DNA from 3 places in the Mixta intestinalis genome. Region 2 is predicted to be linked to each of the others. Evidence: predicted binding sites of a transcription regulator. Region 2 holds the regulator's gene; each other region holds the start of a gene.

Region 1 (2,273 bases), 850 kb from region 2:
CGAAACCAAAGTGGCGACCGGAACCGCAGATGGAAGTCTTGCAGCATACGGTGGTCGCTAATCAGCTGATGGCGCTGAAGTATAATGCCGGTTTTGATGCACCCAATCTGCAAATTAAAGACCGTACGCTCTATGTCACGGGCGAACAGGTCAAATACCGCGATACTCAGGAAGGTGTCGATCGAGCTAACCTGATTTTAATGAATCATTTACCCGCGAATATCGATAGGCTGCGTATTACCCAGACACGTTATAACCTGCCACAGGTTACTACCGAAACGCGCGTGAGCAGTTTGTATCAGCAGCTTGATGGTTATCCACTGGGACATAAGCCGCCGCTACAACAACGACGCGTCAATCCTGTCGATCCTGGAAAAACGGAACAGGGCTACTATATCGAAAGAGATTCCTTCAGTTATGGTCTTGCGCCGGTATTGAATCAGTCATTTGGCGGCCCGGAAAGCTTCTATATGTATCAGGTTGGTGTCGGGGGGCATGCCGACTACTGGCTAACTCAGCATCTGCTGGTGGGGGGCGGTTTCTTTGCCGACGTAACGAACAATTATGATCGATTCAAATATGATGGGCGACCTGCTGATTCCGCGCTGCCGCGCGTACGTACTCATATCCGTGATTATGTAAAAAATGATTTATACATTAATAATCTACAAATGACTGGCCTCCACTATTTTGGTAACGGCATCTATGCGCAGCTCTATGGCGGTTATCTTGAAACCATGTACGCTGGCGCGGGCGCAGAGATACTTTATCGTCCGCTGGACAGCTGCTGGGCAGTTGGCGTCGATGCAAACTACGTGAAGCAGCGCGACTGGGACAATATGATGCGGTTCACCCGTTATAAAGCTTCAACGGGCCATCTTACCGCCTACTGGCAGCCCGGTTTTGTGGATGATGTACTGGTAAAAACGAGCGTTGGACAGTATCTGGCGGAGGATAGAGGCGGTACGCTTGATATTTCGAAGCGTTTCGCCAGCGGCGTTAGCGTGGGTGCTTATGTCACGCTGACGAATGTCTCCCGCGAAGAGTATGGTGAAGGTGATTTTACCAAAGGCTTTTATATCTCCGTGCCGATGGAGCTGTTTACCGCCACGCATAACCGTGGAAAAGCGCTGATTGGCTGGGAACCGCTGACGCGTGATGGTGGGCAGAGGCTGATCCGTAAGCATCGCCTGTACGATATGACCAGCGATCGCGACATAAACTTTCGTTAGTTATTAAGACTTAGTGAAAGTAGGTTTTTCGTCCGCTTTTTATTTTGTTGTGACTATACTGTGATCTTGCTCACGTTATGTCATGATGCCTGTACGGTCTGGCTGACCAGTTGAGCCACCTTTAACAGGAAGCTTTAATGATAAGTGAAAAATTCATCGCTGCGGCGCTACAATGGGTATTAAATGCCGGTCTGTTGATCCTGGCGATTATTTTAATTGTTTTCTTAGGTAAAGAGACAATTCATCTGGCAAACGTATTGCTGAATACCGGTGAGGCGGCTTCCGCCTATCTGCTGGTGGAAGGGATTGTCATCTGGTTTCTTTATTTTGAATTTATTGCGCTGATAGTGAAATATTTTCAGTCCGGATACCATTTCCCGCTACGTTATTTTGTCTATATCGGTATTACAGCGATTATTCGACTGATCGTTGTCGACCATAAAAATCCATTTGATACGCTCTGCTATTCCACAGCGATACTTATTCTGGTGGTAACGCTGTGGCTGGCGAACAGTAACCGGCTGAAGCGTGAGTAATATTGGCGGCTTCAGGCCGCCTGAACCTGTTTTTACTGGTTGATAAGCCGCAGTGGTTATCCCTTTTTATAAGAGCATCGGTTGTTGTTTATTAACAGAATTCCTTAAAAAAAAGGCGGCCTACAGGCCGCCGGAAAAACACAGGGAACAACTTAGCAGTGGCAATAACAACAAAGGCAACAACACAAAATCATTAATTAACCCTTCACGCCGCCAGCGGTCAGGCCGCTTACCAACCAGCGCTGCGCCAGCAAAAAGACCAGCGTAATCGGCAGCGCTGACAGCACCGCCGCTGCGGCAAAATCACCCCACAGATAGTTCTGCGGATTCAGGTACTGCTGCATTCCTACCGCCAGGGTATAGCTGTTAACGTCGCGCAGCAGCAGCGAAGCAACCGGCACTTCGGTGACGGCAGCGATAAACGACAAAATAAACACCACGGCGAGAATCGGTACGGAAAGCGGCAGCAGAATCAGGCGAAACGCCTGCCAGGGCGTCGCGCCAT
Region 2 (2,273 bases):
CCAGAAAGTACCTGCGATATAGAGCAGCGGCGGCACCCAGATGGGCATTTGCCCCACCAGGCCGAGAGTGAAAATCGCGGCAATCAGCGAGGCTGGAAGCAGACGGGCATGTAGCGGCCCGATTTCACCGGTAACGCCCAGCAGCAGAGCCATAGTAAAGAGGGTGACGGGCAGCGGAATATGGTGCAGCGAGAGCCACTGAATAAGAAAGCTGCTGAGCGCGAAGAGCGAGCCGCCAACGATCAGCCGTTTGAAGAAGCGTTTATGCGGCGTATCCAGCCCGGCGATATTGCAGCAGGCGGGCACCAGCGAAAACAGCAGTCCCTTTTGCAAATCCCCTAACAGCCAGCCGATCGCCACCGGCAAACAGAGCACCAGCGTCTGACGCAGCGCATAGTTCACTTCAGGATGGTAGATAATTCTCCGCCACATCACCACATCACAAAAATAAACACGGCGTGATGCAGGGCACCACGCCGTGCGATCAATTAAGCTTAACGGGTGCCGTAAACGACAATCGTCTTACCATGAGCGGAGATCAGATTTTGATCCTCCAACATTTTCAGGATGCGTCCCACCGTTTCACGTGAGCAGCCGACAATCTGGCCGATCTCCTGACGGGTGATTTTGATCTGCATACCGTCCGGGTGGGTCATGGCATCAGGCTGTTTTGCCAGATTAAGCAGCGTCTGTGCGATGCGGCCCGTAACGTCGAGGAAAGCTAAATTGCCCACTTTCTCCGAGGTAACCTGCAGACGACGCGCCATCTGAGCAGACAGCCGCATCAGGATATCAGGATTCACCTGAATCAGCTGACGAAATTTTTTGTAGGAAATCTCAGCCACTTCACAAGCGGTTTTTGCCCGTACCCATGCGCTGCGTTCCTGGCCTTCTTCGAACAGGCCAAGCTCGCCAATGAAATCACCTTGGTTGAGGTAGGAGAGGATCATCTCTTTGCCTTCTTCATCCTTGATCAGCACCGCGACTGCACCTTTTACGATGTAATAGAGCGTTTCGGCCTTTTCACCCTGGTGAATCAACGTACTTTTTGATGGATATTTGTGGATATGGCAATGTGACAGGAACCATTCGAGAGTAGGGTCTGTTTGCGGTTTGCCGAGAACCATTCGCTGTTATCCTCTGTTGTAATCGTGCCCTAAATACAGGGGGCAGTTTCCCTGTCAGGCGTTGAAATGGTAAAGCGTTTTCTGTTGGAAATTTATCCGGGCAATTCTGGCGCGCCAGGGCGTGAAAAAGTCCCGTTTTCGTTTCTGAGAACGAAAATATTACAGCTTTGTTTGTAGCACAGCTTTATCCTGGTGTCTCCTGTTGTCTCGCTTCAGCTTGAGGTGAATCGGACAATTGCCGTTTAGCTGCTGAAAGCGTAGGCTGACAGTAAGCGGCATTATCCCGGGAATAATGAATATGCAGGCACGAGTAAAATGGGTGGAAGGACTCACTTTTTTAGGCGAGTCCGCTTCAGGGCATCAGGTTCTGATGGATGGTAACTCCGGCGATAAAGCGCCGAGCCCCATGGAAATGGTGCTGATGGCAGCGGGCGGTTGCAGCGCCGTTGACGTAGTATCGATCCTGCAAAAAGGCCGAAACGCGGTCACCGACTGCGAGGTGCGGCTGACCTCCGAGCGACACGAGCAGGCTCCGCGCATATTTACCCGCATCAACCTGCACTTTATCGTCAGCGGTAAAGGGCTGAGTGACAAAGCGGTAGCGCGCGCCGTTGAGCTTTCTGCGGAAAAATATTGTTCCGTAGCGATTATGCTGGGTAAGGGTGTTGCCATTACCCACAGCTACGAATGCATGGAGATTGCCTGACATCCTTAAGCAACCTGCTTTCCTTCAACCAGACGTTGTACCAGCGGCAGCATGATCAATTCCATCGCCAGCCCCATTTTGCCGCCGGGTACTACCAGCGTATTGATATGCGAAATAAACGAGCCCTGTAGCATCGCCAGCAGATAAGGGAAATCGATGTTCTCCAGTCCGCGAAAGTGGATGACGACAAAGCTTTCATCCAGCGAAGGAATCGCGCGGGCAGCAAAAGGGTTCGAGGTATCGACCGTAGGCACGCGCTGGAAGTTAATGTGAGTGCGGGAGAACTGCGGCGTAATGTAGTTGATGTAATCTTCCATCGAGCGCACCACCGAATCCATCACCGCCTCGCGGGAATGTCCGCGTTCGCTGGTATCGCGCACCAGTTTCTGAATCCACTCAAGGTTAACGATGGGCACCACGCCAACCAGCAGATCTACCTG
Region 3 (2,273 bases), 1.3 Mb from region 2:
CAGCCTTAAAGATCTGGACGTCTTTACTCCACCGACCTTTGATGATGAAGAAGTCGCCGAGCACGCTAATCTGGAGACGCATTTTATCGACTCCAGCGGTGCAATCTCCTGGGATCTGTTTAAAGAAGAGGCAGATTATCCTTTTGTTGACTGGCGTTTTAACGGCAGTACGGAAGAAGAATTTGCCACGCTGATGGCTATTTTCCAGACGGAAAATAAAGACGTTTACATTGCAGATTATGAGCATCTGGATGTTTACGCCTGTCGTATTATCGTTCCCGGCATGTCCGATATTTATCCGGCGGAAGATCTGCTGCTGGCGAATAATAATATGGGCGCAAATCTGCGTGAAACGCTACTGGCGCTGCCGGGCAGTCAATGGGATAAAGAAGATTATTTGGCTCTTATTGAACAGCTGGATGAAGAAGGCCATGACGACTTTACCCGGGTACGTGAACTGCTGGGGCTGGCGACGGGCAAAGATAATGGCTGGTATACCCTGCGTATTGGCGAACTGAAAGCTATGCTGGCTTTAGCAGGTGGCGATCTCGATCAGGCGCTGATCTGGACCGAATGGACGATGGAGTTTAACAGCTCTGTGTTTACTGCAGAACGAGCTAACTATTATCGCTGCCTGCAAACCTTATTGTTGCTGGCACAGGAAGAAGAACGCGATCCGCAGCAGTACTACACGGCCTTTGTTCGTATGTATGGCGCGGAGGCGGTTGAGGCAGCCTCAGCGGCATTAAGCGGTGAGGAAGCGTTTTATGGTTTGCAGCCTGTGGATTCCGATCTGCAAGCATTCCCTGCTCATCAGGCTTTACTGGCCGCCTATGAAAAATTACAGCATGCCAAACGGCTTTACTGGAAATAAATAGCGTTGCCAGCCTGTTAATTCAAGCCAGCTACTTTATAATAGCTGGCTTCTTTAATACTGTCTGAAATAACTTAACAATATAAACAATCATGTTTCTTTTTAATTACAAATCCTGCCAGCCGCCCTGGTTTTCTTCTTTTTAAAGCTATACATTAAATGCTACATTCAATTTTTTTTGCATAAATTAAAATAATTTTTATTTTTATAATTCAAAGACTTAATAGCATTGCATCCAGTTTTTTTATGGCTCACGCTTCCTGTCTTATCTCCAAATATGATCTATATCAAATTTTGCCAAATACTCCTTTGTTAGTATCACGCCGACAATTTTTTATGGGAGTGCGTTGGTATGAGTACTGACAATCCTTTCAATCTTTTATTACCGCCAGCTATGGCGAAAGTCGCTGAAGAAGCGGGTGTCTATAAAGCCACAAAACATCCACTAACCACGTTTTTTTTAGCCATTAACGCTGGCGTTTTTATCTCTGTCGCCTTCGTTTTCTATATTACCGCCACTACCGGAACGGCAGATATTCCTTATGGTCTGGCCAAGCTGATCGGCGGCCTCTGTTTCTCCTTAGGTTTGATGCTGGTTGTTGTATGCGGTGCCGACCTGTTTACTTCAACCGTCCTGATTGTTGTCGCTAAGGCCAGCGGTCGCATCAGCTGGGGACAACTGGCAAAAAACTGGTTGTATGTTTACGTTGGCAACCTGTTCGGGGCGCTATTTTTCGTCGCACTTATCTGGTTTGCGGGTCAGCATGAAGTCGCCAACGGAGCGTGGGGCTTAAATGTCTTACAGACTGCTGACCATAAAATGCATCATACTTTTATTCAGGCGGTATGTCTGGGTACGCTGGCAAACCTGATGGTCTGCCTCGCCGTCTGGATGAGCTATTCTGGTCGTAGCCTGACGGACAAAATGTTCGCCATGGTATTACCGGTAGCGATGTTTGTTGCCTGCGGCTTCGAACACAGCATTGCCAACATGTTTATGATACCCATGGGAATTGTCATCCGTGATTTCGCGTCACCTGAATTCTGGCAGGCAACGGGGGCAACCGCGGACCAGTTTTCTCACCTGACGTTAAGCCATTTCATCACTGATAACCTCATTCCTGTCACTATCGGCAACATTATTGGTGGCGGCTTGCTGGTGGGGCTAACGTATTGGGTGATTTATTTACGCGGCGGCTCCGCTCACCATTAACGGCACCCGTGTAACGAATTCGATCGGGCAGACGACCATCATCTGTCCGGTCTAAAAAAGAACTTTTATCAGAAGGTAGGTATATTATGACCGAGCTCAATGACAAACTGAACGCTGCCTGGGAAGGTTTTACCGCTGGCGACTGGCAGAAATCAGTTAACGTTCGCGATTTTATTCAGAAAAACT

What was found. The regulator CRP, encoded in region 2, controls carbon source genes, mostly activating them, when cyclic AMP is high. The targets are predictions, from matches to a motif close to ATGTGANNNNNNTCACAT.
Region 1: a site for CRP is predicted at 1,291-1,308, ahead of psiE (phosphate-starvation-inducible protein PsiE). Genes of this name have one in related genera too.
Region 3: a site for CRP is predicted at 1,150-1,167, ahead of focA (formate transporter FocA). Genes of this name have one in related genera too.

The regions. Positions count from the first base shown of each region.
Region 1 is NZ_CP028271.1:3,354,681-3,356,953, reverse strand. Features, by position in the region: gene C7M51_RS15515 (YjbH domain-containing protein) at 1-1,232, shown strand, start outside; gene psiE (phosphate-starvation-inducible protein PsiE) at 1,370-1,768, shown strand; gene malG (maltose ABC transporter permease MalG) at 1,966-2,273, opposite strand, start outside.
Region 2 is NZ_CP028271.1:4,199,739-4,202,011, forward strand. Features, by position in the region: gene C7M51_RS19400 (YccS/YhfK family putative transporter) at 1-432, opposite strand, end outside; gene crp (cAMP-activated global transcriptional regulator CRP) at 495-1,127, opposite strand; gene C7M51_RS19410 (OsmC family protein) at 1,426-1,833, shown strand; gene C7M51_RS19415 (phosphoribulokinase) at 1,839-2,273, opposite strand, start outside.
Region 3 is NZ_CP028271.1:802,946-805,218, reverse strand. Features, by position in the region: gene ycaO (30S ribosomal protein S12 methylthiotransferase accessory factor YcaO) at 1-874, shown strand, start outside; gene focA (formate transporter FocA) at 1,227-2,087, shown strand; gene pflB (formate C-acetyltransferase) at 2,174-2,273, shown strand, end outside.